Regions from separate parts of the Pantoea alhagi genome, predicted to be linked through region 2. Evidence: predicted binding sites of a transcription regulator. Region 2 holds the regulator's gene; each other region holds the start of a gene.
The links. The regulator CRP, encoded in region 2, controls carbon source genes, mostly activating them, when cyclic AMP is high. The targets are predictions, from matches to a motif close to ATGTGANNNNNNTCACAT.
Positions count from the first base shown of each region.

Region 1 (10,005 bases), 260 kb from region 2:
TTGTTGATCAAACGGGCGAATGGCGCGTTTCGCTCTCTGCCGATGATTTGAAAAATTTACCGGCGGGCGAGCTGCGTATCGAAGTCACGATTCCGGGCGATGATCAGTGGAGCAACCCCAACGGCGGGTCGCTCACCGGCGAGCGCTGGGTGACTGTCGAGCCAGGCGAGGCCACAGAAAATATCGCCTCTTTGACTATCGACTCGCTGGAGGATTATGGCCACCTTACGCTGGACCAGCTCAACGGCTTAACGGTCAGCGGCAGTGCTACCAACATCTCCGACGGCAGTGAAGTCTGGCTACAGCTGGGCGACTGGGCCTGGACCGGGGAAGTACATCAGGGTCAATGGCAGGTCACGATCCCGGCAGATAAAGTCCCTGAGCTACGTACCGGCGGCGTCATTTTCGAAGCCACGGTGCGTAATAACGCCAACGGCGACAGCGCTGACGATACGGTTTACATTAATCTCGATCCGGCGGTGCCGCCTGACGGCCCGTATGTGCGTCTCGATCCGGTCTGGGGCGATGATGTTATTATCCGTACCGACGACCTTCGGCCAGACTATCTGATTACCGGCACCTTTACCGGCAACGACTGGAGCGATATTAGCCTGACGCTGAACGGCAAAAGCTACAGCGCGCAGGTAACCAACGGCAGCTGGATGGTCTGGATCCCGGATCAGGATATCCGCGCCCTGCCCGATGGTGAGGTTCCGATAAAGGTACAGTGGGGCGAGCTAAGCGACACCAGCACCCTGACGCTGAATACCGATACCGACGCGCCGCTATTTGGCGCTACTCTGGATACGGTTGACGGGCAAAACCTGATCACCTCTTTCGAGGTTTATGACAATGGCCTGACCCTTAGCGGCGGTGTGCTGGATGCCAGCATCGCGCCGTTGGGCACGCGCGTAGATATTGAATTTCACAACAAGCACTATCAAACCACGCTGACGGGCGATGCCGCTAATCCACGCTGGAGCCTGACGATCCCCGCCGAAGATATGCAGGCGCTGGACAGCTATGATGCACAAATCGTTCGCGTCACGCTGGGCGAGGCGGGGCAACACAATGTGGTTACTGCCCGAAATCTGGAATTTACCGAGGATGAAGGCAGCAGAGCCTATACTCCGCAAATGCTGATAAACCCGCTGGGCGACAACATTATCGACCAGAGCGAAGTGGACAGCGTGCAGGTGCTCAGCGGCACCAGCCTTTATTTTTGGACCGGGCAGCAGGTTGTGGTTACCCTGGATAATTTACGCTGGGAGACCACCACTGACAGCAGCGGTCACTGGAAAGTGGCCATTCCGGCAGGCGATCTGGCGGGCATTGCCGACGGCGAGCATCGCTTAGAGGCGGGCATCTATTTCAACGATCCCGATAGCGGCGAATGGGCCATCGCCAATGAAACGTCGCTGACGTTCAATACTGGCGCGTCTGACGCCGTGCTACCGGAGAAGACCTTAACGCTGGCCGACCTCGGACTGGATCAGGGGATTGTGGAGGACGCATCGCACAGGGAAAGTACATCACTACCCGATGACGCGCTGACATCTGCCGGATTCGTGTTGCCAGCGGCAACCGGCGATCTCTGGGCGATAGCTGAAAGGGCGGAGCTTGATACAACATCATATCTTATCCCTCCCGCCGCTCCTCAGACAGATCCGCTGATTCATCATCCCGTCTGAACGTCAGGCATAAAAAAACCCGCCATCAGGCGGGTTTTTACGTTCTGCGCATTCAGTCAAGCAGCTGCCGCCCCAGATAGGGATTGGAATGCAGCAGTTGCATCAGCTTTTGGGCACTACCTGATGGGCGGGTGCGTCTCGCTTCCCAGCTTTTCACTGAAGAGACGCTCACGCCCATCACGCGGGCAAATTCATCAATTTTCATACCGGTCATTTCGCGCAGGCGTTGTGGTTCTGGCACTGAAACCGTTTTTTCTTGCTGCGCTAAAGGGGCACCAACGACATTCCGTGTTAATACAATTTGTTCAAGACTGCTAAGTAACTCAACCATGGGGTCTTTTACTTCCATAGCAAACTCCTAAAACTCACTTTGAACAACGTGAAGGAAAACAGAGATAAGAACCTGAAGCCCAGGCTCAGAATGCCGGTTTGTTGCATGAATGAAGGGGTCAGAGCTGTGCAACATAAATCGGGAATTTAAGTATTAGATGATTCCTGGAGTTTTGCCGCCCGATTTTAAAAAATTTTTTGATCTTGCTGGCGGCTTTTAGCCGTGCCGCCAGTTAGCGCCTTACTTGGCCTGCATTCTGCTTAAAAAGGGTTATCACAACCACGGAATCGCTAACTTCACGATAATTCGTGATTAATTCATTCTTCCCCATATTCAGCCTAATCGCATTGATCTATGCTTTAGGCACCTTAAAAAGGCGGCGAGAGGCGGCCTTATTAAACAGTGAGTTTGTTAATTTACAGGAGTAAACGCTATGGCGACCGGAGTTTCCCGCGGCTGGACGCGTCTGTGGCTGCCGTTGGCAGCAGTACTGGTCATCCTGCAGCTTACCGGCTGCGGTGATAAAGAGGGTGAACAGCGCAAGGCCTTTAGTGACTTTTTACAGAATACCGTCATGCGCAGCGGCGAACATTTGCCTGCGCTGAGTGAGGATCAAAAACAGCGCTTTGGTAATTACGCCAGCGATTACGCCATTATTTATGGCTTTTCACAACAGATAAACAAAGCGGTGGACCAGGGTCTGCGTCCGGTAGTGGACGAGCTTTCCGCGCTGCGTGTTCCGCAGGATTATCTTACGCGCCGCGATGCGCTGCGTCAGGCAAGCGGTACGCTGAGCGTGCTGGCGCAGCAGCTGCAAAACGCAAAAAGCCAGGCGGACAGCAGCAAAGCCGCGCTGAAACAGCCTGACGATCTGAAGCCGATTTACGATCGCGCCTATACCCAGGTCGTTACACAGCCGGCAGCTACCCTGCAGCCGCTGCTGCCAGCGCTGCAATCGCTGAGTCAGGATGTGGTGCAGGCAGGCGATTTTCTGCAACAGCAGGGGACGCGCGTTTCCTTCAATGATAACGGCGTGCAGTTCCCCACCCAGGAACAGGCCAGCCAGTACAATACGTTAATGAGCAACGTATCATCGAAAGCGCAGGCGCTGACGCAGGCGCAAAACGCCGTTCAAAACGGGCTACAGTAAAAACCACAGCGGGTGCCCTGTAAATTACGGCACCCGCATTTCGGTCCAGGCAAAAGTGTGATCTGCCGCATTTTCATCCAAAAGTTTATTGTGATCAACATCACAATTTAGAAACAAATTGGCAGCACTAAAATGTGACATTTATCACATAAAACCGTATGAGTGCGGTGATTATTTCAGCATGACGCTTTTCAGGAAGCCTCTTTATGTGATCCTACTCACGAAAAACGCCCTTTTCCCTCCCCAAAAAGCGTGATCTCTCTCACTTCATCTGGCTCACTACGCAGCGTCATAAACGCATGCTAGAGTCCGCCTGCATACAGTAATTCGACGGCTCCCCGCCGAAGCGTCTTAACAAAATCACGCGCTCTCTTATTTGTCAGCGCGTAACAATAAGGGGTGTGTTTTTATGTCCTCATCAGTCAAGGTCAAGGTTCAAAGCTTTGGTCGCTTTCTGAGTAATATGGTGATGCCCAATATCGGTGCGTTTATCGCCTGGGGTATCATCACTGCGCTATTTATTCCTACCGGTTGGTTACCTAACGAAACGTTAGCGAAACTGGTTGGCCCGATGATTACCTACCTGCTGCCGCTGCTGATCGGTTATACCGGTGGCCGTCTGGTAGGCGGCGATCGCGGCGGCGTCGTTGGCGCGATCACCACCATGGGCGTGATCGTTGGTGCCGATATGCCGATGTTCCTTGGTGCCATGATTGCCGGTCCGCTGGGCGGCTGGGCGATCAAAACCTTTGACCGCACGGTAGAGGGTAAAATTAAAAGTGGCTTCGAGATGTTGGTTAACAACTTCTCCGCCGGCATTATCGGCATGCTGCTGGCTATTTTGGCGTTCCTTGCCATTGGTCCGCTGGTGGAAGGTCTCTCCCGTATTCTTGCCGCTGGCGTGAATGTCATGGTGCAGAACAACCTGCTGCCGTTGACCTCTATCTTTGTGGAACCGGCGAAAATTCTGTTCCTGAATAACGCCATTAACCACGGTATCTTCTCGCCGCTGGGCATTCAGCAGGCCAGCGAAGCCGGGAAATCCATATTCTTCCTGATTGAAGCGAACCCGGGTCCGGGCATGGGCGTGCTGGTGGCCTATATGTTCTTTGGTCGGGGCAATGCGAAGCAGTCCGCTGGCGGCGCAGCCATTATCCACTTCCTGGGCGGCATCCACGAAATCTACTTCCCATATGTGCTGATGGCGCCGCGCCTGCTGCTGGCGGTGATCCTCGGCGGTATGACTGGTGTCTTCACCCTGACGCTGCTTAACGGCGGCCTGGTTTCTCCGGCTTCCCCGGGTTCGATCCTTGCCGTCCTGGCGATGACGCCAAAAGGGGCCTACTTCGCCAACATCGCCGCTATTCTGGCTGCTTTCGCCGTCTCCTTTGTAGTGTCCGCAATTCTGCTGAAAACCAGCAAAGTCAAAGACGAAGACGATATCGAAGCGGCAACCCGCCGTATGCAGGATATGAAAGCGCAGTCTAAAGGTCAGGCGGGTGCGCCTGCTGCTGCGATGAACGGCGATCTGAGCCATGTGCGTAAAATCATCGTTGCCTGCGATGCCGGTATGGGCTCCAGCGCGATGGGCGCAGGCGTGCTGCGTAAGAAAGTGCAGGATGCCGGGCTGACGCAGATTTCCGTCACCAATACCGCCATCAATGCCCTGCCGGGCGATGTTGACCTGGTGATCACCCACCGCGATCTGACCGAGCGCGCCATGCGCCAGGCACCGCACGCACAGCATATTTCGTTGAATAACTTCCTCGACAGCGGTCTGTACAGCGATTTAACCGCGCGTCTGGTAGAAGCGCAGCGCAGTGCCAGTCATCGTGAAAAGGTAACGGCTACCCTGAGCGACAGCTATGACACCAGTAACGAACATCTGTTTAAGCTGGGCGCCAGCAACGTTTTCCTTGGTCAACACGCCGTCAACAAGGAAGAGGCGATCCGCTTTGCCGGTGAGCAGCTGGTGAAAGGCGGTTATGTTGAGCCAGAATATGTCGATGCGATGCTGGAACGTGAGAAACTGACGCCAACCTATCTGGGCGAATCCATTGCGGTGCCGCACGGAACGGTTGAAGCGAAAGATCGCGTGCTGAAAACCGGCGTGGTGTTCTGCCAGTATCCGCAGGGTGTACGCTTCGGCGAAGAAGAAGAAGATATCGCCCGCCTGGTAATTGGTATTGCCGCCCGTAACAACGAGCATATCCAGGTTATCACCAGCCTGACCAACGCGCTGGATGATGAAAGCGTAATTGAGCGTCTGGCCAACACCACCAGCGTGCAGGAAGTGCTGGATCTGCTGACCGGTCAGCCCGCCTGATCGCTTACTTAAGTTAAGGGGCCACGTCGGCCCCTTACCCTTTTCTTGTTTAAAGGTTTAGCAACGATGAAAGCATTACATTTCGGTGCCGGTAATATCGGTCGTGGATTTATCGGCAAGCTGCTGGCAGACGCCGGTATTGAACTGATTTTCGCCGACGTGAACCAGGCCGTGCTTGATGCGCTGAACGCGCGCCACCAGTATCCGGTTCACGTTGTCGGTGAGCAGGCGCAGGTGGAAACGGTTACCGGCGTCAGCGCGGTAAACAGCACCAGCGATGAGGTGATCGATCTGATTGCCGAGGTTGATATCGTTACCACGGCGGTTGGCCCACAGATTCTGGAGCGCATCGCTGGCAGTATCGCGCGCGGCCTGGCCAAACGCAGTGATAGCGCTAATTCCCGCCCGTTAAATATCATTGCCTGTGAAAATATGGTGCGTGGCACCAGCCAGCTAAAACAGCATGTGCTGGCCGCCCTGCCGGAAAATCTTCACGCCTGGGTTGAGCAGCACGTCGGCTTTGTCGATTCTGCCGTAGACCGTATCGTGCCGCCGGGCGAAGCGGGCAGCAACGATCCGCTGGAGGTCACTGTGGAAACCTTTAGCGAATGGATTGTGGATAAAACCCAGTTCAAAGGCGATTTACCGACCATCCAGGGCATGGAACTCACCGATAACCTGATGGCGTTTGTTGAGCGTAAGCTCTTTACCCTGAACACCGGTCACGCGATTACCGCTTACCTGGGACAGCTGGCCGGGCATCAAACCATTCGCGACGCTATCCTCGATCCAGCGGTACGCGCAGTGGTTAAAGGTGCGATGCAGGAGAGCGGCGCAGTATTGATCAAACGCTACGGTTTTGACCCGGAGAAACATGCCGCCTATATCGACAAGATCCTGGGTCGCTTTGAAAACCCTTACCTGAAAGATGACGTAGAGCGCGTTGGTCGTCAGCCTCTGCGTAAGCTCAGCGCCGGTGACCGTTTGATCAAGCCTACGCTGGGCACGCTGGAGTATCAGCTACCGCACGATAATCTGGTTAAAGGCATCGCTGCCGCCATGCATTATCGCAGCGCGCAGGATCCGCAGGCGCAGGAGCTGGAAGCACTGTTGAAATCAGCGGGCCCGCAGGCTGCGCTGGCACAGGTTTCCGGTCTTGATATTAATAGCGAAGTGGTTGCCGCGGTGGTTAAGGCCTATGCTGCAATGCCATAATGCGCACGCTGCCGATGCGGTTTAACGGCGAGCAACGAGGGCACAGCCAGGCTGTGCCCGCGCGCAGAATGATAAATGTACAGGCAACAATGGAAGAGAAGCAGGCTTTTGAAAATCAGGTGCTGGAGCGCCTGAATGCCGGACGCTCGGTAAGAAGCTTCCTGATTGCCGCCGTCGAGCTGTTGACCGAGGCGGTCAATCTGCTGGTGCTTCAGGTGTTTCGCAAGGATGACTATGCGGTGAAATATGCCGTCGAGCCGCTGCTATTCGGCAATGGCCCGCTGGGTGAGATGTCAGTAAGGCTGAAGCTGATTTACGGCCTGGGCGTGATTAGTCGCCAGGAGTATGAAGACTGCGAGCTGTTGATGGCGCTGCGTGAAGAGCTGAACCATGACAGCAGCGACTATCGTTTTAGCGATGATGAGATTCTGGGACCCTTCAGCGAGCTGCACTGTGTCAGCGCCTGGCCGCCCCGCCCTGACTTCTCTGCCAATGATGAACAGCTGCGCGCCATGCAGCAACAGCGTTATCAACAGGTGCTGCGTTCAACCATGGTGCTTTCGCTGACCGAGCTGATCTCCCGTATCAGCATGAAGCAGGCCTTTAAAAAGTAGCCCCGCGTCCCGCACGCTTTTCGTGTATCCTATCGGTTATTCATCAGTACAGGTAATCGTCATGAAAGAGCAGGAAAAAGCCGAAATCAAGCGCCTCAGCGATCTGCTGGATGCGCTCAATCGTAAAGAGCCGATGTTACTGGAATCGGGCGATGCGGAGAAACTCGGCGCGCTGCTGAAAGAAAAAGAAGCGCTGGTCAAAGAGATCGAACGTCTACGTGACGTGCGTGACCAGAAGCTGAGCAAAGAAGCACAGAAGCTGCAAAAATTGCCTTTCAGCCGGGCTATCACCAAAAAAGAGCAGGCAAATATGGGCGCGCTGAAAAAAAGCGTGCGCGGCCTGGTGGTGGTGCACCCAATGACCGCGCTGGGTAAAGAGATGGGCCTGGAAGAGATGACCGGCTTCGCGCCTAAAGCTTTCTGAGCCTGCAGGCCGGGGGATTAAGCCCGGCCTGATGCCTTACCGGCCACCAACCTCCGCCAGCTGCTGCTCCAGCGCATCCATAAACTCATAGCGCCGACGGTACTCCGCGCGTTTTTTACTGGCGATCTCTTCCAGCGGTTTACGCGGCATTGCCAGCGGCAGCTGGTACATACCATTCGGCAGCGCCTCCCCATTTAACGACAGCCAAAATTCACTGTAGCTGGCGTGAAATACCTCTTTTTTGCTGTGGCGGTAGCGCAGGCTGCGAAACACATGCGTATTATCCCCTACCGCCTGAATCTGTTTAATCTGGCAGCGCCCGGCCAGGTAAAACAGCGTTTCCATTAATACGCGTTTAGGGAACAGGCCGTGGCTGGCTTTTGTGGCCTCGCGGATCATATCGGCGTTTACTGTTTTACGCGGCCCCTGCAATCCCCCAATTAATATTGCTCGCTGACCCTGCTGTTCAATAAACGAAAAAGAGAGCGAGGCAAGGGTCACCGCGTTATAGAGTAGCACCAGTGTTATTTCGCCTTCCCGATCGTAACGCCCGGTACTGCAAACAATATCAAACTGCGCATTATTTTTACCCTGCAGGCGCGCCACGGTTTGATCCACCGGCGACAGGAACAGCTGATATAACGTATGCGGCAGCTGCTGTAGAGTGCGGTAATGTGCCAACAGCGCCTGCGCCCGCTGTTTCACACTAAATAGCGAGCAAAGATAAGGGCGATGGATCTTCGCTGGCAGCAATCCCTGAATAAGCAGCGCCTGACGCATGGCCGGCAGCTCAGCCATCTGCTCCATATAAGAAAAAGTGGTTACGGGATAAGCCAGCGAACGCAGTAAAAACTTCAGCCGAAAGCGTGGGCATTCCCAGAGTTTATTTGGCTTAAATTTCCCAAAGCTTAGCTGGAAAAACAGTGACCCCATCGACAGCTCGGGCGTCGGGTTCTCAGTAATAGTCGACATAATATTTATCAGAATGGAGGAAATATATAGCGATATTACGGCAGCGAAGATAAACAGGACGTTAATATTTCGCTAATAGATTTAGCGCGGCGGGATATATTTATTACCCGATACGGAAAAGCATAATATTATTAAACAACAGCTCAACGAGCCACTATTTAAATAAAACCGGCGGGCCGTAGCCCACCGGTTATTTACTGCATTATAGCCTGCGCTTATTTTGCGTTAGCAAAACGTGCCGCAGCTTCGTCCCAGTTCACTACATTCCAGAATGCTTTGATGTAGTCAGGGCGTTTGTTCTGATATTTCAGGTAGTAAGCGTGTTCCCATACGTCCAGGCCCAGAATCGGGTAGCCGGAAGCGCCGGAAATGGCTTCGCCCATCAGCGGGCTATCCTGGTTAGCAGTAGAAACCACCGCCAGCTTGTCGCCTTTTTTCACCAGCCACGCCCAGCCGGAGCCAAAACGGGTTGCCGCTGCTTTTTCAAACTCTTCCTGGAATTTCTCAACGCTGCCAAAATCTTTTTCAATCGCAGCTTTCAGCTCGCCCTGCAGGGTCGTGCCGGTTTTCAGACCTTTCCAGAACAGGCTATGGTTATAGTGGCCGCCCGCGTTGTTGCGCAGTACGGTTTTTTTCTCTGCCGGAACCTGATCCAGTTTGGTGATCAGCTCATCAACCGGCAGGTCAGCGAACTCGGTGCCTTCCAGCGCTGCGTTAGCGTTGTTAACGTAGGTCTGGTGATGTTTAGTGTGATGGATTTCCATCGTCTGCTTGTCGAAATGCGGTTCCAGTGCGTCGTATGCGTAAGGCAAGGATGGCAGTGAATAACTCATGTTCATCATCTCCATTTATTGTAGGAGCGGCACTTTTTAGTTGTAAGCACCGCGTAAGCAGTTGGATCATTATAGTTAAATTAATGATCGGGAAAAGGATTATCAATGCCCCTCTCTTTATAAGGTTATAACAGATCCTGCTAACGCGTGCGTGGACCGAATAACGAATATGAGCTGAATATAACTGCCCTGCAGACTACGGGCAGTTATATCTGCATTTCAGCAGAATGAATTTTGTCTTATATTTTAATCCTGCGACCAGGTCAGCCGCTGAGGATGCGTATAAACCGTGGCACGGCCTGGCTTGCTGAAACCCACCAGCGTCAGATTACTGCGTTCGGCGACGTCTACCGCCAGTTTGGTGGCCGCTGAGACGGCAAACAAAATTTCCACGCCGCACATGGCCGATTTCTGCACCATTTCATAACTGGCGCGGCTGGAAACCAGTG
Region 1 is NZ_CP019706.1:1,472,108-1,482,112, forward strand. It holds gene B1H58_RS06855 (hypothetical protein) at 1-1,691, shown strand, start outside; gene B1H58_RS06860 (HTH-type transcriptional regulator) at 1,744-2,040, opposite strand; gene B1H58_RS06865 (DUF3053 domain-containing protein) at 2,456-3,172, shown strand; gene B1H58_RS06870 (PTS mannitol transporter subunit IICBA) at 3,582-5,498, shown strand; gene mtlD (mannitol-1-phosphate 5-dehydrogenase) at 5,565-6,713, shown strand; gene mtlR (mannitol operon repressor MtlR) at 6,782-7,327, shown strand; gene B1H58_RS06885 (YibL family ribosome-associated protein) at 7,389-7,751, shown strand; gene B1H58_RS06890 (VirK/YbjX family protein) at 7,788-8,723, opposite strand; gene sodA (superoxide dismutase [Mn]) at 8,939-9,556, opposite strand; gene fdhD (formate dehydrogenase accessory sulfurtransferase FdhD) at 9,803-10,005, opposite strand, start outside.
Region 1: B1H58_RS06870 (PTS mannitol transporter subunit IICBA) is a predicted target of CRP. The motif match lies at 3,305-3,322, and genes of this name have one in related genera.

Region 2 (10,005 bases):
CTGGTTTCCAATATTATCAATCCTTTCTGTTCGCGCGTGGTGCGCGGCATCGAGGCAGAAGCGGAGGCGCACGGCTACCATATTCTGCTGTGCAATTCCGATTCACAAACCCAGCGCGAATCTGCTTATCTCACGCTGCTGAGCGGCAAAGTGGTGGATGGCGTTATTACCATGGATGCGGCAAGCAATCTGCCTGAACTGCGCCAAATGATTGGCGATTCCCCCTGGATACAGTGTGCCGAAGGCGATCCTGATGTCGCTGGCTCATCGGTCACTATTGATAATCAACAGGCCGCGCGGGCGGCAGTGCAGCATCTGGCGCAGCGCGGACGACGACGGATTGCGATGATCAATGGCGATCCGCGCTATCTCTATGCGCAACAGCGTGAGTTGGGATATCGGGCGGCGTTAGCCGAACTGGGTTTGTCATGGTCCGGCGTTGAGTATGCTAATGAAGTAGAGTGCGAGGCGGGCTTTGCGGCCATGAAACGGCTGCTGGAAGCGAAAGAGCCGCCAGACGCCGTGTTTACCGTATCTGATGTACTGGCAGTAGGCGCGATACACTGCGCACGTCAGCACCAGCTCGCCATCCCTGAGGATATTGCCGTGCTGGGCTTTGACGGCCTTCCATGGAGCGCAATGCTTTCGCCGCCGCTCAGTACGCTGGAACAGCCAATGCATCAGTTGGGCACGCGCAGCGTACAGCTGCTGTTACAGCGCATTCAGGATCCGCTGGCACCACAGGTTCATGAGCGGCTCCCCTGTGAGCTGGTGGTACGCGCCTCCAGCTAATCAGTGCCATATCAACAGTACACAGGCGGCAGTCAGCACGCCCATCGTCAAATTAAAAATTTTCCATGCGCGGCGGCTACGCAGCAGACGGCCTATCAGGGTGCCGAAGCCAAGCCAAAGAATGCCAGCGACCAGATTAACCAGCGCCATACCAATGCTGATAGCCACAACTGAACTGCGATAGGCTTCACCTGCCAGGCTAAAGCTGGCCACGGCCCCCAACGCCATTAACCAGGCTTTGGGATTAACCAACTGCAGCAGTCCTCCCTGCCATAAAGGCATGGGACGAGGCGGCGCTTCACCCATCTCAATTTTTTCATAGGCCGCCGTTGCAATTTTCCACGCCAGCCACAGCAGATAGAGACTACCCACAATTTTCAAAAACAGATGCAGAGAGGGGTAAACCAGAATCAGCCCGCCCACGCCAAATGCCACCAGCAACAGCATAAGCTGCATACCGAGCATAATTCCTGCCATTAAGGGGAGCGAACGCAGAAAACCAAAATTGGCGCCGGCCGTGGTCAATAGCGTATTATTTGGCCCTGGCGTAATCGCCGCCACCCAAAGAAAACCAAGCATCGATAAAAACAGACTGAGTTCCATAAAATGGGTGCTCCTCACCCGGTAAAATGTTAACCCGTTTAAACTAACAGTGCGCCTGAATGCGTACAAGCGTGAAACGATGAGCTTTGATCACAGTCAGGAATCCTTTATTCCCCTGAAAGGACTGCATAATCCCCATCTGCAAACGGTGCTGCCGCGTCTGTTTCGCCGCCGGATCTCTTTACGCCCTCACTGGCAGCGTCTGGATCTGCCGGACGGCGATTTTATCGATCTTGCATGGAGCGAAGATCCTATGCAGGCGCGGCATAAACCGCGTGCGGTGTTGTTTCACGGACTGGAAGGAAGCTTCCATAGCCCCTATGCGCACGGCCTGCTGCAGGTGTGGCAACAGCGCGGCTGGCTGGGCGTGGTGATGCACTTTCGCGGCTGCAGCGGCGTGCCTAACCGCATGGGGCGTATTTATCACTCCGGCGAAACCGGGGATGCCAGCTACTTTTTACGCTGGCTGCGAACCACTCTGGGCCATGCGCCGACCGTGGCTGTCGGCGTGTCGCTGGGCGGAAACATGCTGGCCTGTTTGCTGGGCCAACAGGGCGATGATTGTCCGCTGGATGCCGCCGTTACGGTTTCGGCGCCGCTAATGCTGGAACCGTGCAGCGCCAAACTTGAGCAGGGATTTTCCCGCGTCTATCAGCGTTATCTGTTAAGCCAGCTCAAGCTCAACGCCCGCCGCAAACTACAGGCCTGGCCCGGCACGCTGCCGGTAGATCTGTTGCAGCTTAACGCGTTAAAGCGCCTGCGTGACTTTGATGATGCCATCACCGCCCGCGCCCACGGTTTTGCCGATGCCGGTGACTATTACCGACGGGCCAGCGCCATGCCGCTGCTGCCCGGCATACGTAAGCCGCTGTTAATTATCCATGCGCAGGACGATCCCTTTATGACCGATGAGGTGATCCCTGATATGGCGCGATTACCTGCTAACATTGAATATCAACTAACGGAATATGGTGGCCATGTCGGCTTTGTCGGCGGCACGTTACGTCGCCCGCAAATGTGGCTGGAGCAGCGTATTCCTCAATGGCTATCACCTTATCTGGATAACTAAGCTGTGATTATTCCCTGGCAAGATCTCTCCCCGGAAACCCTGGATAACCTGATTGAAGGTTTTGTACTGCGCGAAGGCACGGATTATGGCGAGCAGGAGCGCTCCCTGTCGGAAAAGGTGGAAGATGTCCGACGTCAGCTGAAAAGCGGCGAAGCCGTGCTGGTCTGGTCGGAACTGCATGAAACGGTCAATATTATGCCGCGCGGTCAGTTTCGCGAAGGATAGTGATGCGGTCAGCTCTGTGCGGCTCGTCACATTAACGTGGTCTGGCGGGCCTGCCCGATGATGACACCTCTGACCGAAACGTGATAACAATGCTCATCGCCCGATTTAATCCAGAGAGTATTTATGTCAGCCAGACATCCGATCATCGCGGTGACCGGCTCCAGCGGAGCGGGAACCACCACCACCAGCCTTGCCTTTCGTAAGATTTTTCAGCAGCTTAATCTGCATGCCGCTGAACTGGAGGGTGACAGTTTCCATCGCTATACGCGCCCGGAAATGGATATGGCGATCCGCAAAGCCCGCGATTTGGGGCGTCATATCAGTTACTTCGGACCAGAAGCCAACGACTTTGGCCTGCTTGAGCAAACCTTTGTTGAATATGGCGAAAATGGCCGTGGCCAGTCACGTAAATACCTGCATACCTATGATGAGGCGGTGCCGTGGAATCAGGTGCCAGGTACCTTTACGCCGTGGCAGCCGTTGCCGGAGCCAACGGATGTGTTGTTTTATGAAGGACTGCACGGCGGCGTGGTGACGCAGCAGCATAACGTGGCAGAAAAAGTGGATTTGCTGGTTGGCGTGGTGCCCATCGTGAATCTGGAGTGGATCCAGAAGCTGGTGCGCGATACCAGCGAGCGCGGCCATTCCCGCGAAGCGGTGATGGATTCCGTGGTGCGCTCAATGGAAGATTATATTAATTACATTACGCCACAGTTCTCACGTACCCATCTTAACTTCCAGCGCGTACCCACCATAGATACCTCAAACCCTTTTGCCGCACGTGCTATTCCTTCGCTGGATGAAAGCTTTGTGGTGATTCATTTTCGCGGGCTGGAAGATATCGATTTCCCCTACCTGCTTGCGATGCTGCAGGGCTCCTTTATTTCTCATATTAATACGCTGGTGGTGCCGGGCGGAAAAATGGGACTGGCGATGGAGCTGATTATGCTGCCGCTGGTGAAACGCCTGATAGAAGGCAAAAAAATCGAATAAGAGGCATGCCACTCTCTCTTGCCCGGCCCCTGATAAGTAAGCAAATTGTCAGCCGGGGCGTTCATCAGCTAAACGGCAATTGTCCGATTCAGCACAAGCTGAAGCGAGACAACAGGAGACAGTAAGATAAAGCTGTGCTACAAACAAAGCTGTAATATTTTCGTTCTATGAAACGAAAACGGGACGACGGCACGCCTTGAGGCCTCGCAGTTGCCCGTATAAATTTCCAGCAGGAAACGCTTGAAGATTTCAACGCCTGACAGGGAAAACTGCCCCCTGTATTTAGGGCACGATTACAACAGAGGATAATAGCGAATGGTTCTCGGCAAACCGCAAACAGACCCTACACTCGAATGGTTCCTGTCACATTGCCATATTCACAAATATCCATCAAAAAGCACATTGATTCATCAGGGTGAAAAGGCCGAGACGCTCTATTACATCGTAAAAGGTGCGGTTGCGGTACTGATCAAAGATGAAGAAGGCAAAGAGATGATTCTTTCCTATCTTAATCAGGGTGATTTCATTGGCGAGCTTGGCCTGTTTGAAGAAGGCCAGGAACGCAGTGCATGGGTACGCGCGAAAACCGCCTGTGAAGTGGCTGAAATTTCGTATAAAAAATTCCGTCAGCTGATTCAGGTTAATCCTGACATTCTGATGCGTCTCTCTTCCCAGATGGCTCGTCGCCTGCAGGTGACTTCAGAGAAAGTAGGCAATTTAGCTTTCCTTGACGTGACCGGCCGTATTGCACAGACGCTGCTCAACCTTGCTAAACAGCCGGATGCGATGACGCACCCGGACGGGATGCAAATCAAGATTACCCGTCAGGAGATCGGCCAGATCGTCGGCTGCTCACGCGAGACGGTGGGCCGTATTTTGAAAATGCTGGAAGATCAAAACCTGATCTCCGCTCACGGTAAAACAATTGTCGTTTACGGCACCCGTTAAGCTACTCTGAAGACACGGCGTGGTGCCTGGCATCACGCCGTGTCTGTTTTGGTGATGTAGCGATGTGGCGGAGAATTATTTATCATCCCGAAGTGAACTATGCCCTGCGTCAGACGCTGGTGCTCTGTTTACCGGTGGCCTTTGGCTGGCTACTGGGGGATTTGCAAAAAGGATTGCTCTTCTCGCTGGTTCCCGCCTGCTGCAATATTGCCGGACTCGATACCCCACACCGCCGCTTCTTTAAACGCCTGATCACAGGCGGCTCGCTGTTCGCACTCAGCAGTTTTCTTCTTCAGTGGCTATCGCTACAGCAGGTGCCCCTGCCCGCGACGCTGTTTGTCATGGCGTTAGTGCTGGGCGTAACCGGCGAAATCGGCCCGCTTCATGCACGTCTGCTGCCAGCTTCCTTAATTGCCGCTATTTTTACGCTCGGCCTGGTGGGCAATATGCCGATCTGGGGGCCGCCGTTGCTCTATATCGGCGGTACATTCTGGTACGGGCTGTTTAACTGGTTCTGGTTCCGGCTGTGGAAAGAGCAGCCGATGCGGGAGACGCTCAGCCTGCTCTATCGCGAACTGGCGGATTACTGCGAAGCCAAATATACCCTGCTGACGCAGCTTACTAATCCGGAAAAAGCCTTGCCCCCGTTGCTGGCGCGCCAGCAAAAGGTGGTTGATCTGATTAACACCTGTTATCAGCAAATGCATATGCTGGCCGCTAACCGCGATCATAACCATCGACGCCTGACGCGTGCTTTTCAGGTGGCACTCGATCTGCAGGAGCATATTGCCGTTAGTCTGCATCAGCCGGAAGAGGTGCAAAAGCTGGTAGAGCGAAGCCATGCGGAAGCGGTTATCCGCTGGAACGCGCAAACCATCGCCGTACGGCTGCGCGAGCTGGCGGACGACATGCTTTATCACCGGCTGCCATCACGTTTCACCATGGAAAAACCGCTGCTGGGACTGGAGAAAATTGCGCGTCGGCATCCGGAGAATCCGGTCGGCCACTTCTGTTATTACCATTTCAGCCGCATCGCCCGCGTGCTGCGTACCCAGCGCCCTCTTTATCGTCGCGATCTTATGGCCGATCGCCAGCGTCGGCTGCCGCTGCTTTCCGCGCTGCGCAGCTATCTGTCATTTAAATCTTCCGCTCTGCGTACCGCGGCACGCTTTGCGGTGATGCTGGTATTCGGCAGCGTACTGGCGCTGGCGTTCAACGTACCGAAACCCTGGTGGATCTTAATGACCATCATGTTCGTCAGTCAGAATGGCTACAGCGCAACGCGTGTGCGTATCCAGCACCGCGCGCTTGGCACGCTGGCAGGGCTGATTATCGCCGCTGCAGCCCTGCGTCTTGCGGTACCGGAATCGCTGGTGCTGTTAATCATGCTGATCATTACCTTAGTCAGCTATCTGTTTATCCGTAAATATTACGGCTGGGCAACCATCGGTTTTACCGTGACCGCCGTTTATTCATTACAGCTGCTGTCGTTAAACGGCGCGCATTTCCTGTTGCCGCGTCTGATGGATACGCTGATGGGATGCTGCATCGCTTTTGGCGGCATGGTCTGGCTGTGGCCGCAGTGGCAAAGCGGGCTACTGCGGCAGAATGCGCATGATGCACTGGAAGCGTATCAGGATGCTTTACGGATGCTGCTGGGGAGCGAGGCATCACCGCAGAAGCTTGCCTGGCAGCGGGTACGCGTTAATCAGGCGCATAATGCGCTGTTTAACTCCCTGAGCCAGGCGATGCAGGAGCCAGCGTTTAATACCCGCTATCTGAACGATATGAAACTTTGGGTCACGCACAGCCAGTTTATCGTTGAGCATATCAATGCAATGACTATTCTGGCCCGTGAGCACACCATGCTGACGCCTGCGCTGGCGCAAAGTTATCTGCAGTCGTGTGAAATTGCACTGCAGCGCTGTCAGCAGCGGCTGGCATATGACGGGCCGGGACAGGATACCAATATTCTGCAAGGAGAAGCAGAGAACCAGGAAGGGCCGATGACCATTATGGAGCGTCATGTAAAGCGTATCCTTGAGCACCTTTCAGTGATGCATACTATCTCATCTCTGGCATGGAGCCAGCGGCCGCACCACGGTAAATGGCTGGTACGCCGCCTGCGTAAAGGATAAGCGCGCCCTGACATCGGGCGCGCCCTGAATCATGCGGGTTTTAATACTTTTTCGGCAGCCCTGGCCAGACGCGCCATGCCATCACCAATATCCGCCAGCGGGATCACCAGCGAAGGCGCAAAGCGCAGAACATCGGTACCCGCCGTTAAAATCATCAGGCCTTCCGCAGCGGCGGCATTAAGAATATCGCGCGCTTTGCCCTTATGCTGCGGCTGAAGCTCCGCCCCGATCAGCAACCCTTTGCCACGGATCTCGCTGAAGAGATCCAGTTTGGCGTTGATGGCTTCCAGCGCCTCAATAAAGCGCTGACGGCGTTGCTCAATGCCATCCAGCACCGAAGGAGTATTAATCACATCCAGCGCCGCTTCCGCTACTGCGCAGGCCAGCGGATTACCGCCATAGGTGGTACCGTGTACGCCAGGCGTCATCGCCGAGGCGATCTCATTAGTGGTCAGCATCGCACTAATGGGGAAGCCGCCGCCCAGCGCTTTCGCTGAGGTCAGAATATCGGGCTGCACGCCATAATGCTGATAGGCAAACAGCTTACCACTGCGCCCCATCCCACTCTGGACCTCATCCAGTACCAGCAGCGCCTGATATTGATCGCACAGCTGGCGCAGCCCCTGCATAAATTCCTGCGTGGCGGGCATAACGCCACCCTCGCCCTGAATCGGCTCAACCACAATGGCACAGGTGTGATCGTCGATCACTGCCTTCACCGCCTCAAGATCGTTAAAAGGTACGTGGACGATATCGGCCGGTTTGGGTCCAAAACCATCAGAGTATTTCGGCTGCCCGCCGACGGAAACGGTAAACAGCGTGCGGCCATGAAACGCGTTATGGAATGCGATAATTTTACTTTTATAAGGGCTATGGCGCGTGGAAGCATAGTAGCGCGCCAGTTTGAAGGCGGCCTCGTTGGCTTCAGCCCCTGAGTTCGCAAAGAAAACGCGCTCGGCAAAAGTCGCGTCAATCAGCTTGCTGGCAAGACGCAGCGCGGGTTCATTAGTGAAAACGTTGCTGGTATGCCACAGCATTTCTCCCTGAGTTTTCAGCGCCTCTACCAGCGCCGGATGGCAGTGGCCCAGCGCGGTTACGGCAATGCCGGCGGTAAAATCGATATATTCTTTGCCCTGCTGATCCCACACCCGGCTGCCTTTGCCTTTTACCGGCACAAACTGTGCTGGTGCATAAACCGGCAATATAACCTCATCAAAGGTCTGCCGCGTAACCGCCATTTTTTCCGCTGCCATTCGCTACCTCATTTAATTTTACACTGATACGCTGTGAAAAAATAATCATTAAATATGCATAATAAGTCAAACGGAATCGCAGCGTACGGAATTAAACAGCGGCTTGTCTACGCAAAAAATTAGCCAGCAACGCATGCCCCTGCTGGCTCAGGATGCTTTCCGGATGAAACTGCACGCCCTCAACATCCAGCGTCTTATGACGTAACCCCATGATTTCATCCGGCTTACCATCACGCAGGCTCCATGCGGTGACCTCCAGGCAGGCTGGCAGCGTCTCTTTTTCCACAATCAGCGAGTGATAGCGCGTTACAGTCAGCGGCTGCGCCAATCCGGCAAATACGCCAGCCTGCTGATGAGCAATCGCGGAGGTTTTACCGTGCATAACCTGACGCGCGCGAATCACGCGTGCGCCGAAAACCTGCGCCAGCGCCTGATGGCCCAGGCAAACGCCAAGCAGCGGCAGCCGCCCGGCAAACGTGCGGATAGCGTCCAGAGAGATACCTGATTCATCAGGCGTGCAGGGACCAGGAGAGATGACCAGATGCGTCAGCGGCAGCGCGTGCATTTCCGCCAGCGTAATTTCATCATTGCGGCGCACCAGTACTTCCGCTCCCAGCTCGCAGAAGTACTGGTACAGGTTCCAGGTAAAAGAGTCGTAGTTATCAATAAGCAGCAGCATTGTTACTCCGGGCTGACCAAAACGCCGCTATTCTACGCGCTTACTTCGGCTCGCTCACTACGTTACTAAAGATATCGGTCAGCCCCTGCAGATCGCCATTCACGCTCTCTTCATTTGCCCGCAGCCAGGCTTCGCGTTCAGTCTTGCTCCAGTCAATGTCATAGCCTGCATGAATAATTAACTGTTCAAAGAAGAGGCGCTGCGCGCGGCCGTTGCCGTCGCGAAATGGATGCAGCATATTGATTTCGCAGTAATAATGCGCCAGCCGCGCCACAAACTGTTCAAAAGGAAGATCGGCCAGGCCATTCTCTTCCTCAAGCGCTTCCATCAGGGCGTTACCCTCCTTCTCAATATATTCAAAGTGGCAGAAAGGCGTATCGCCGAGATAGAGATCGATCTCGCGAATTTCTCCAGCCCAGTCATAGAGATCCTGAAATAGCGTCCGGTGGATAGCACACAGATAAGGAAACCCCAGATTGCGCGGCCCCAGCTCAATGGTTGCCGCCCGCAGCGAAGTAAATGCGACCTCCGCTTTTTGCAGTTGGGCGGTATCATGTAAATTGAGCCGGTTGCGCAGTACGTCATCGTTCTGCCAGTAGTAAGGATCGCGCCCGTTCATTGCATTAGCCGCCATATTGCCTCCGTAATGCCTCTAAACGCTGTGCGGCCTGCTCAGCATCCAGCGTCACTTCCGCAAAAGACAAGCCTTCCAGTTTACTACTGGCCAAAAAATTCGCGTTGCGCCGCTGTTGCCATAATGTGGCTTTCTGCTTTTCGGTCAGTTTTGTTGGCATACCGCCTCCGGTCAGAGAATAGGTGACCTAAGTATAAGCAGCAAATTACCGCTCTGCAGGAAGGGTGGCGTGCCGCCGCAGACGCGACGGCAGAGAAATCAGGGCAGGACTTTCGCGGAAAGGATAACAACCGGCTTGCTGGGGACATTTTGATAAGGCCCGATATTTTTGGTCGGCACCTGAGATATTTTGTCGGCTACATCCATGCCTTTCACTACTTTACCAAACACGGCATAGCCAAAATCACGCTGCCCATGATCCAGGAAAGCGTTATCGGCAACGTTGATAAAGAACTGGCTGGTAGCGCTGTCTTTTTCAGCGGTACGCGCCATAGCAATCGTGCCGCGCGTGTTACGCAGGCCGTTATCCGCTTCGTTTTTGATGGGCGCGTTGGTGGGCTTCTGCTGCATATCGGTCAGGAAGCCGCCGCCCTGGATCATAAAGCCGGGGATCACACGGTGAAAAGTCGTATTGTTATAAAAACCGTTATTAACATAATCAATAAAGTTCT
Region 2 is NZ_CP019706.1:1,209,741-1,219,745, forward strand. It holds gene B1H58_RS05745 (LacI family DNA-binding transcriptional regulator) at 1-792, shown strand, start outside; gene B1H58_RS05750 (LysE family translocator) at 793-1,395, opposite strand; gene B1H58_RS05755 (hydrolase) at 1,475-2,464, shown strand; gene B1H58_RS05760 (YheU family protein) at 2,468-2,689, shown strand; gene B1H58_RS05765 (phosphoribulokinase) at 2,813-3,682, shown strand; gene crp (cAMP-activated global transcriptional regulator CRP) at 3,998-4,630, shown strand; gene B1H58_RS05775 (YccS/YhfK family putative transporter) at 4,693-6,768, shown strand; gene argD (bifunctional acetylornithine/succinyldiaminopimelate transaminase) at 6,798-8,021, opposite strand; gene B1H58_RS05785 (aminodeoxychorismate synthase component II) at 8,113-8,700, opposite strand; gene B1H58_RS05790 (putative adenosine monophosphate-protein transferase Fic) at 8,741-9,334, opposite strand; gene B1H58_RS05795 (YhfG family protein) at 9,324-9,494, opposite strand; gene ppiA (peptidylprolyl isomerase A) at 9,593-10,005, opposite strand, start outside.

Region 3 (10,005 bases), 1.7 Mb from region 2:
CGCAGCAGCAAATTATAATTGAGGACCGCGCCCATAATGGCTGTACCCAACGCGGAGCCAAGCATGCGGCTAAACATGATCGAGGCGGTGCAGATACCGCGAATAGCGAAATCGGCGCTGTTCTGGACCGAGACCAAAAAGGTGGTGCTGGTCATGCCCATTCCGGTACCGATCACAAAGGCGGCAAAGCCAGCCTGCAGCAGGCTGCTCCCGGCATGCAGCGTTAACAGCAGCGCCGTGCCCGCAATCAATAACAGTGCGCCCAGCTGAGCGGTAAAACGATAAGAAGTATGCAGCATCAGACGGCCACTAAAGGTACTGGCAAGCGGCCAGCCAATCGACATCATGGCCAGCGCGCTGCCCGCCTGCAACGGCGAGCCGCCATTGATTCCCTGGATCCAGGTGGGCAAAAAGGCACTGATGCCCATCATCGCCGCGCCGATAATCAAGTTCCCGGCGTTACCGGCAACGATGACCCGGCTCTGCCAGATAGCCAGCGGAAAAAGCGGCGCTTCGGCTTTTTTTTCATGGCGCAGCAGAATAAAACCGGCGATTAACGCCACGGCCAGAAACAACAACAGCCAGTAACCCAGCGCCTCAGCCTGAAGCAACGCAACCAGCAGCGCGCTGACGCTTAGCATTAGCCAGGCGCTGCCGGATACGTTAAGGCTCTGCTCTGAAGGTTTTTCATGCGCTGGCAGCCAGCGCGCCAGCATCAGCATTGAAATAATGCCCAATGGGACGTTAACCCAGAAAACCAGCGACCAGCTGAAATGTTGCACAATCCAGGCGCCGGTCAGCGGGCCAATAATCGCCGCTACGCCCCAGACGCTTGAAAGCCAGCCCTGAATGCCCGCCCGCTCGCGAGGCGAATAGATGTCCGCCACAATCGTCGAGGTGATCGGCATAATCGCTCCTGCACCCAGCCCCTGAAAAGCACGAAACAGAATAAGCCAGGTCATACTGTGCGCCATGCCGCACAGCACCGAACCCAGTAAAAACAGCGAGGCGCCGATCAGGAACATGCGTTTACGTCCCCACAGATCGGCGAGCCGCCCGTAGATCGGCACGCTTACCGCCTGGGTTAGCAGGTAAATGGAAAAAACCCAGCCAAATTGCGAAAAGCCGCCCAGTTGGGCAATGATGGTGGGCATCGCCGTCGCGACAATAGTGACTTCAATTGCCGCCATAAACATCGCCAGCATACAGGCAATTAAAATCCAGTGACGGTGAGCTACCGTCTGATGTTGAGCTTCTGACATGTTTTCTCTTCCTGTTAATCCCCTAAGCGTAGCCCAACGCAGGGCATTGCGTACAATCCTTTAAGTGACGTTGTCACTTAAGTTTGCTTTGGTTGTTTCCTGCCTGCCGCTGGCGTTTGAAAACATGTTTTCTCCCCTTGCCGGGAAAAACTCTCCTGCCGATCCTGCCGTAAAACTGGCGAACCCTTCTGCGCGCTGCTATAGATTTAAGGCACCACGTTTGTTTTTGCTGATAAACACGTAAAAATCAGCAGTTTATCTTTATCGTCCGGCGTCGCTGACGCGTACCTGCTTTCCACGGCGCTATGCACACGGATTAATATAACAATTGCGGCATCCTTCAGGGATGCGCTTCAGATCATCCCCAGGAGAACGCTGTTCATGCATTTTTCCCCCGCGATTAAGCGAATCATTCTGGCGTTGCTGGTGATAGCGCTGGTGGCTGCGCTGTTGATTTACGGTGTCGGCCCTGAGGTGATTAAAGCGCGTCAGGTCGATTTAATTTACCTTGGCAGGCAACATCTCTGGCTGGTGGGTTGGTCGATGCTGTTCGCTCTGCTGGTCGGCATTCCCAGCGGTATTTTACTCAGTCGTCCTTATATGCGCCGCTGGGCGGAATACATTATGCAGATCTTTAATGTTGGCAATACGCTGCCGCCGCTAGCGGTGCTGGCTCTGGCGATGGTAGTGATCGGCATTGGCGACCGTCCGGCGATTATCGCGCTGTTTCTTGCTTCGTTATTACCTATTGTACGTAACACCTATGCAGGATTGATTGGCGTACCGGAATCGCTGCGGGAAGCGGCCAACGGCATCGGCATGACAAAAATGCAACGTCTGCGTCAGGTAGAGCTGCCTAACGCCTGTCCGGTGATCCTTTCCGGTATCCGCATCGCAATGGCAATTAACGTTGGCACCGCGCCGCTGGCGTTCCTGATTGGCGCCAGCAGTTACGGCGAGCTGATCTTCCCGGGGATCTACCTCAATGACTTCCCTGTGCTGATTTTAGGCGCGGTGGCGACAGCGCTGTTTGCGCTGATTCTGGATATGCTGCTGGCGGCCCTGGGTCGCTGGTTAAGCCCACATGCGCTGTAAAAAGGATGCTTATGACTATTTCTGTTTTGACCCGGACGCTGGGTACGCTGCTGGCGACGTTACTACTATGCCTCTCCTGTGTGCAGGCCGCACCGATTACCATGGCTACCAAAGGCTTTACCGAACAGCATATTTTGTCAGCAATGACCACGCAGTGGCTGAATAAAAAAGGCTTTCAGGTGATCCCTAAAACGAATATCCCGGTGTCGATCGGACGCAGCGCAATGCTGAACAAACAGATCGATATGACCTGGGAATATACCGGCTCCTCATTGATTATCTTTAATCATATTACGACCCGGATGTCCTCTGAGCAGGCTTATCAAACGGTAAAGCGGCTGGATGGTAAATTAGGTCTGATCTGGCTTAATCCGGCACCCATGAATAACACCTACGCTTTTGCCATGCAGCGTCAACGCGCCGAAAAAGAGCATATCACCACGGTTTCACAGCTGGTGGCGCGTATTGAGCAGATCCGCAAACAGGATCCGGGCCATAACTGGATGCTGGGTCTGGACCTGGAGTTTGCCGGGCGCGCCGATGGTCTGAAGCCGCTGCAAAAACTGTATGGATTAACGCTGGATCGTCCGCAAATCCGCCAGATGGATCCGGGGCTGGTGTATAACGCCATTCGCGACGGTTTTGTCGAGGCCGGGCTGGTATATACCACCGACGGACGGGTAAAAGGCTTTGACCTGAAAATTCTGGAGGATGATAAGCATTTCTTTCCCAGCTATAACGTGACGCCGCTGGTGCGTAAAGAGGTACTGGAGGCGAATCCAGGTCTGGCGGAGGCGCTCAATCAGCTTTCTGCACTGATCACAGATGACGTAATTACTGAGCTCAACAAACGGGTCGATATCGATCATCAGTCACCGCAGCAGGTCGCCCGCGATTTTCTGCAGTCTAAAGGCATGCTGTAAGGAGATGCTATGGATACGATACACTATATGATCGACAACTGGCCTCACCTTGTCGCCCTCAGCTGGCAACATCTGTGGCTGGTTCTGGTGGCGGTTGGCTGCGCTATTCTGGCTGGCGTGCCGCTGGGCATTTTAATTGTGCGCTTTAAATGGCTGGCAACCCCGGTGCTGGGGATCGCTACCATTGTGCTTACCATCCCTTCTATCGCGCTGTTTGGTCTGATGATCCCGCTTTTTTCCCTTATTGGTCAAGGTATTGGCGTGGTGCCGGCGATTACAGCGGTATTTCTCTATTCCCTGCTGCCGATTGTACGCAATACCCATACCGCGCTGGAAAGTCTGCCGCCTGGTCTGCGCGAAGCCGGGCGCGGTATCGGCATGACCTTCTGGCAACGCCTGCGCTGGGTGGAGATCCCGCTTGCCCTGCCGATTATTTTCGGCGGTATTCGTACGGCGGTGGTGATGAACGTAGGCGTTATGGCGATTGCGGCAATTATTGGTGCTGGCGGTTTGGGCCTGCTGTTGCTGGATGGCATTAGCGGCAGTGATATTCGTATGCTGATCGCAGGCGCACTGTTGATTTGCTTCCTGGCAATTATTCTTGACTGGCTGTTGCATCGCCTGCAGCTGGTGCTGACACCGAAGGGGATTCGATAATGATAAAGCTGGAAAACCTGACTAAAACCTTCATTCAGAAAAATGGCACGACGTTTAATGCGGTAGATAATGTCAACCTGCACGTACCAGCGGGAGAAATGTGCGTGCTGCTTGGCCCGTCCGGCTGCGGAAAAACCACTACGCTAAAAATGATAAACCGTTTGATCCCGACAACCAGCGGTAAAATTACCATTAACGGTGAAGATACCAGCACTCAGGATACCGTTACCCTGCGCCGCAATATCGGCTACGTGATTCAGCAGATTGGCCTGTTCCCTAACATGACTATCGAAGAAAACATCACTGTCGTGCCGCGCATGCTCGGCTGGGATAAAAAACGCTGCCGCGATCGTGCCAGCGAGCTGATGAATATGGTGGCACTCGATCCGCATAAGTTTCTGCATCGTTATCCGAAAGAGATGTCCGGCGGGCAGCAACAACGTATAGGTGTCATTCGTGCGCTGGCGGCGGATCCGCCGGTTCTGCTGATGGATGAGCCTTTCGGTGCGGTCGATCCGATTAACCGGGAGGCAATTCAGAACGAGTTTCTGGAAATGCAGCGCCAGTTAAAGAAAACCGTCATGCTGGTTAGCCACGATATTGATGAGGCGCTCAAGCTGGGCGATCGCATCGCTGTATTCGGTCAGGGAAAAATTGTGCAGTGCGCCACGCCTGACGAACTCCTGGCGAAACCGGCCAACGAGTTTGTTGGCTCTTTTGTCGGCCAGGATCGTACGCTGAAACGATTGCTGCTGGTCCAGGCTGGCGACGTGACCGACCAACAGCAAACCCTTACCGTTAAGCGGTCCACCCCGTTGTCAGAAGCATTCGTTATCATGGATGATAATGATATGCGCTCGATTACCGTGGTAGATAGCGATGATCGCCCACTGGGCTTTGTAAAACGGCGTGAAGCGCGCGGAGCCAGCGGCTGCTGCGAGGAGAAACTGCACAACTTTACCGTAACCGGCAAAGCGGAGGAAAACCTGCGTGTGGTGCTGTCAAAACTCTATGAACATAATATGGTATGGATGCCAATTGTGGATGAAGAAGGCCGCTACAGCGGCGAAATTTCGCAGGATTATATTGCTGATTATCTGAGTTCAGGCCGTACGCGTCGCGCACTCAGTCGCTAAACATAAGATGCGCCCTGTGGGCGCATCAAAAAATGGTTACCTTGTTTGCGTAGGGCATTTTCTTCCTGCCCCCGCGCTTTATTCGGTAACTGTGCGTATACCCTCTGCGAATCAGGCGACAGCCTGCGGCAGTAAAAGCGAAGACAGATCGATATAATCTGCCAGCTCGCGCTCTTCGGCCCGAGGCAAATAAGGCAGCTCGCCTAACAGCGGCGCCGGGATTTTCTCCTGCAGCACCTGGATAATTTCCGCATAGTGCGCCAGCCCCGGATTGATGCGGTTGGCGACCCAGCCCATCAACGGCAGACCATCGTTAATGATCGCCTGCGCCGTCAGTAAGGCATGACTGATACAACCCAGCTTGATGCCGACAACTAACACCACCGGCAGCTGCTCCTGAATAACCCAGTCGGATAACGGCCGCAGATCGTTCATCAGGCTGCGCCAGCCGCCGGTCCCTTCCACTACCACCACATCGGCCTGCGCTTCTAACGCCTGCAGGCCGCTGCTCAGACGCGCATAGTTAATGGCTTCGCCGCGATGGGTGCTGATTTCATCTTCAAGCAGCGTAACGGGATTGATCGCTTCATAAGGCACATCAAGCGTGGAGGCGCGATGTAATATCAACGCATCTTTATTACGTAGCCCGTCTGTCGTCATCTGGCTGCTTTTGGCTACCGGTTTATATCCCACTACCGCCGGGTGCGTTTCCGCCAGTTTTTGCATCAGGGCACGTGTAACAACTGTTTTACCGACGGCGGTATCCGTACCGGTAATGAAAAGACGACTCAGCATAGCAACACTCCGGCAGGCTGTCGGCCTGAAATAGTTAAACATTAATCATCGGTTTATGTTGCACAGTGTAGGAAATCGCGCTTTTGCACAGCTTGCGTTAGCGCAATTTTTTAGTGATAACTGAAATTAGATTAGCCCTGCAACAGTTTGATAAGCAGTTCACCGTTATAAAGGGCGTTTTTGACCAGCGCAGCGCCGGGCATCGTGCCGACGTTGGGGAATTGGGTGGGTTCAACATGTATATCGGCGCTGTAAGCTGGCAGCGCCTGCTGGCGGATCGAGGCGCCGATTGCCGGATACAGCACCTCGGCGGCGCGGTTAAGCGGAGAGCCAATCAGGATTTTTTCCGGATTGAACAGATTAACCATAATGGCCAGAATGCGCCCAACGCTATTGCCAATCCCTGTAATGATATCGCGTGCCAGCGGATCGCCATTCAGTGCCGCATCGCACAGTGACTCCACCGTTAACGGCTGATGATTCAGAATAGAACTGAGCGCGGTCTGCATACGCTGTGACGTCAGTTCCAGAATGCTGCCGATACTGGCGACCGTCTCCAGGCAACCATGGTTGCCGCAATAGCACTGCTTGCCATACGCATCCACCTGCGTGTGCCCAATTTCAACCAGCGCGCTGCGGCTGTTATGCAGCAGGCGTCCGCCGGTGATTACGCCTGCGCCGACATTATCATCAATGACGATCTGGATAACATCGCTGGCCCCGCGCGATGCGCCAAACAGTGATTCAGCGATGGTCCAGGCGCAAACATCATGCTGAATATAAACCGGCAGACCAGTATGGGCGGACAGTTCCGGCCCCAGCGGCATATCAGCGACCTGATAAAACGGCATGCGATGAACCATACCTTTACCGGAATGAATAATACCGGGCAAAGTAATGGCGATGGCGGTCAGCCGCTCCAGCTGGCGCTGATGGCGGATAAAAAACTGATCGATTTCAAGGATAACGCGGTTTAGCAGCGGCGTCTCGCTCTGCACCGGCAGCGAGCGGGTCTCTTCGGTAACCAGCGCGCTGCTGAGGTCGCGTAGCGCCAGCGTGATCTCGCCGTTGCCAATCCGAACGGCCAGATAGTGCCAGGCAACGGTATCCAGAATCAGGCCAACCGCAGGCCGACCACGACTGCCCGGCTCCTGATACTCCGTTTCCTGTACCAGATGGGCTTCCAGCATTTCACGGACAATTTTGGTGATACTGGCTGGCGCCAGCTGGGCCCGCCGGGAAAGCTCAATACGCGATATCGGGCCAAATTGGTCGATCAGGCGATATACAGCCCCAGCGTTTGTCTGCTTGATCTGGTCAATATGACCAGGTTGACTGTCCGCTATCACTACCCCTGCTCCCACTTATTTTCGCGCTTCAAAATAAACCTGCTCAGGCTATGGTGGATGAGATATTAACAGGCGTCAACTATTTGATTCGGAATGTGATTTACTGCACAAAAACAGGGCCAGGCAGAGAGTGAATAATCAATCAGGCCTGCGACCCGGTGAGCAACAAGGATTTCATTTGCTTCATTTGCGCACTGATTTCACGCTGTTTTGACCAGACCAACCACATTTCCGACCAGGCATCCGCTTCCTGTAGCGGCAACCAGACCACGCCTGCCAGTTGCGCACGGCGAAAAGAGGCGGGCAAGATAGATATGCCCAGCCCGGTGGCAACCAGGCCAAGGATGGTCATCGCCTCGCCAACCTCCTGCGTGATATAAGGCTGAATTTGGTAGCGCTGCAGAAGCGCCATCGTTTCGCCATACAGTGCGGTGCCGCTTTGCGCATCGAAAAAAACAAAAGGTTCGTTGGCCAGGGCAGTAACCGAGACGCTTTGCTGACTCGCCAAAGGATGCGCATGATGCACTATGCAGCAAAGCGGCTCACGCAGCAGCAGCTGCCATGCCAGCGTTTCCGGCAGGGGCGTGTTACGCATTACGCCAAAATCCAGTCGCCCTTCGCTTAAAGGCGTCAGTTGTTGGCGAGTATTCATCTCCTGCATTTGAATATGCACCTGCGGAAAACGCTGACGATAGGTAAACAGCGCATCGGAAACGGCGGTAATAAAAGGCGCCGATGAGGTAAAACCGATACGTATCTCCCCTTCTTCTCCCTGATGTAAACGCGCGGCGCGGCTGGCCGCCTGCTCAACATCCAACAGGATCACGCGCGCATCCTGCAGGAACTGATGTCCCGCAGCGGTAAGCTGAACGCTACGATTAGTGCGCGCCAGCAAACAAGCGCCTACCTGCTGTTCAAGCTGCTGAATTTGCTGGCTTAACGGCGGTTGTGAAATATTCAATCGCAGCGCCGCCCGGCCAAAATGCAGCTCTTCCGCGACGGCTATAAAGTAACGAAGATGGCGAAGTTCGATATTCATATTTTAAATGTATCAATTCAGATAATTAATATATTAGACAGTATAATAAGGTCGCCCCACAATTAAATAGTTGATGTTTAAATAAGGAACTATTGTGGAACGCTCATCTCAGGGCGTGACGTTACCCGCTGACAAGGTTCAGCGTGTCTCGCCCGCTGTCGTGAATAAAAACCTCTATATCAAACGCGGCACGCCGCAGTTTATGCGCGTAACGCTGGCGCTGTTTTCCGCAGGTCTCGCCACCTTTGCCCTGCTCTACTGCGTTCAGCCTATTTTGCCAGTGCTTTCCCATGAATTTGGTGTTTCGCCCGCAACAAGCAGCATTTCGTTGTCAATTTCAACCGCTCTTATGGCACTGGGGCTGCTGGTAACCGGACCGCTTTCCGACGCCGTAGGCCGCAAGCCGGTAATGGTGATCGCGCTGCTGCTGGCAGCGATATGCGCCCTGATCTCCGCCACCATGCACAGCTGGCACGGCATTTTGATTATGCGGGCGCTGATTGGTTTATCGCTAAGCGGCGTGGCTGCGGTCGGTATGACCTATTTGAGTGAGGAGATTCATCCCAGTGTGGTTGCCTTTTCCATGGGTTTATATATCAGCGGAAACTCTATTGGCGGGATGAGCGGTCGTCTGCTGAGCGGCGTTATTACTGATTTTAGCTCCTGGCGCGTGGCGGTAGCCGTGATCGGCTGTTTTGCCCTGGCTTCAGCGCTGATGTTCTGGAAAATTCTGCCTGCTTCGCGTCATTTTCGGCCAGCTTCACTTAATCCCCGTAGCCTGGCGATTAACTTTCGCCTGCACTGGCGCGATCGCGGTTTACCGTTGCTGTTTGCGGAGGGTTTTTTGCTGATGGGCGCCTTCGTTACGCTATTTAATTACATTGGTTATCGTTTGCTGAGCGCGCCCTGGTTTCTCAGTCAGGCGGTTGTTGGCCTGCTGTCGGTGGTTTATCTCACCGGTTCATGGAGCTCACCCAAAGCGGGGGCGATGACGGCCCGCTATGGACGTGGCCCGGTTCTGTTTTTCTCCACGGCTTTGATGCTGTGTGGCCTGCTTATCACGCTTTTTAATTCGCTGTGGCTGATTTTCCCGGGAATGATGCTGTTTACAGCCGGATTCTTTGCCGCCCACTCCGTCGCCAGCGGCTGGATTGGCCCACGTACGCGGCGCGCCAAAGGGCAAGCTTCATCGCTGTATCTGTTCAGCTATTATGCAGGTTCCAGCATTGCGGGCACCCTGGGCGGCGTATTCTGGCACGCCTGGGGCTGGACAGGCATTACGACATTTATTGCCGTAATGCTGCTGTTGGCGTTGCTTGTCGCCAGCCAACTCCACAGTAAAAAACTCTAGCCCGCCTTCTTCTGGCCGCCCTGGCGCGGTCTTTTTTTCTGCCTGACTGATGATTTCCCGGTTGCTGGACTGGTATTTTTAATTATTAATATGTATGTTGTAACTAATGTTATTTTTCACCGCAGGAGCCGCCATGCCTCGTTATGACTTAGTGGAAGATTTGCGTCAGTGCGCTGATCAGCTTGATGAGGAGCTTAGCATCCTCCAGCAACATTTAACGTCGCTGCCGCTGCTGGTCGGCCGGGTGTTCTCGTTACCGCCAGTAGCAAAAGGTACTGAACACGATCCCATAACGCAAATCAGCGTAACCCAGCATTTGGGGGATGAGGCGCGACAGCTTGCTTTGCAGCACTATTGTCGTCTGTTTATTCAACGTCAGTCGGAAAATATCAGCACCA
Region 3 is NZ_CP019706.1:3,752,150-3,762,154, forward strand. It holds gene B1H58_RS17710 (MDR family MFS transporter) at 1-1,262, opposite strand, end outside; gene B1H58_RS17715 (ABC transporter permease) at 1,644-2,357, shown strand; gene B1H58_RS17720 (glycine betaine ABC transporter substrate-binding protein) at 2,369-3,280, shown strand; gene osmW (osmoprotectant ABC transporter permease OsmW) at 3,290-3,937, shown strand; gene osmV (osmoprotectant ABC transporter ATP-binding protein OsmV) at 3,937-5,073, shown strand; gene bioD (dethiobiotin synthase) at 5,185-5,868, opposite strand; gene mlc (sugar metabolism global transcriptional regulator Mlc) at 6,000-7,217, opposite strand; gene B1H58_RS17745 (LysR family transcriptional regulator) at 7,360-8,256, opposite strand; gene B1H58_RS17750 (MFS transporter) at 8,351-9,607, shown strand; gene tus (DNA replication terminus site-binding protein) at 9,741-10,005, shown strand, end outside.
Region 3: mlc (sugar metabolism global transcriptional regulator Mlc) is a predicted target of CRP. The motif match lies at 7,311-7,328, and genes of this name have one in related genera.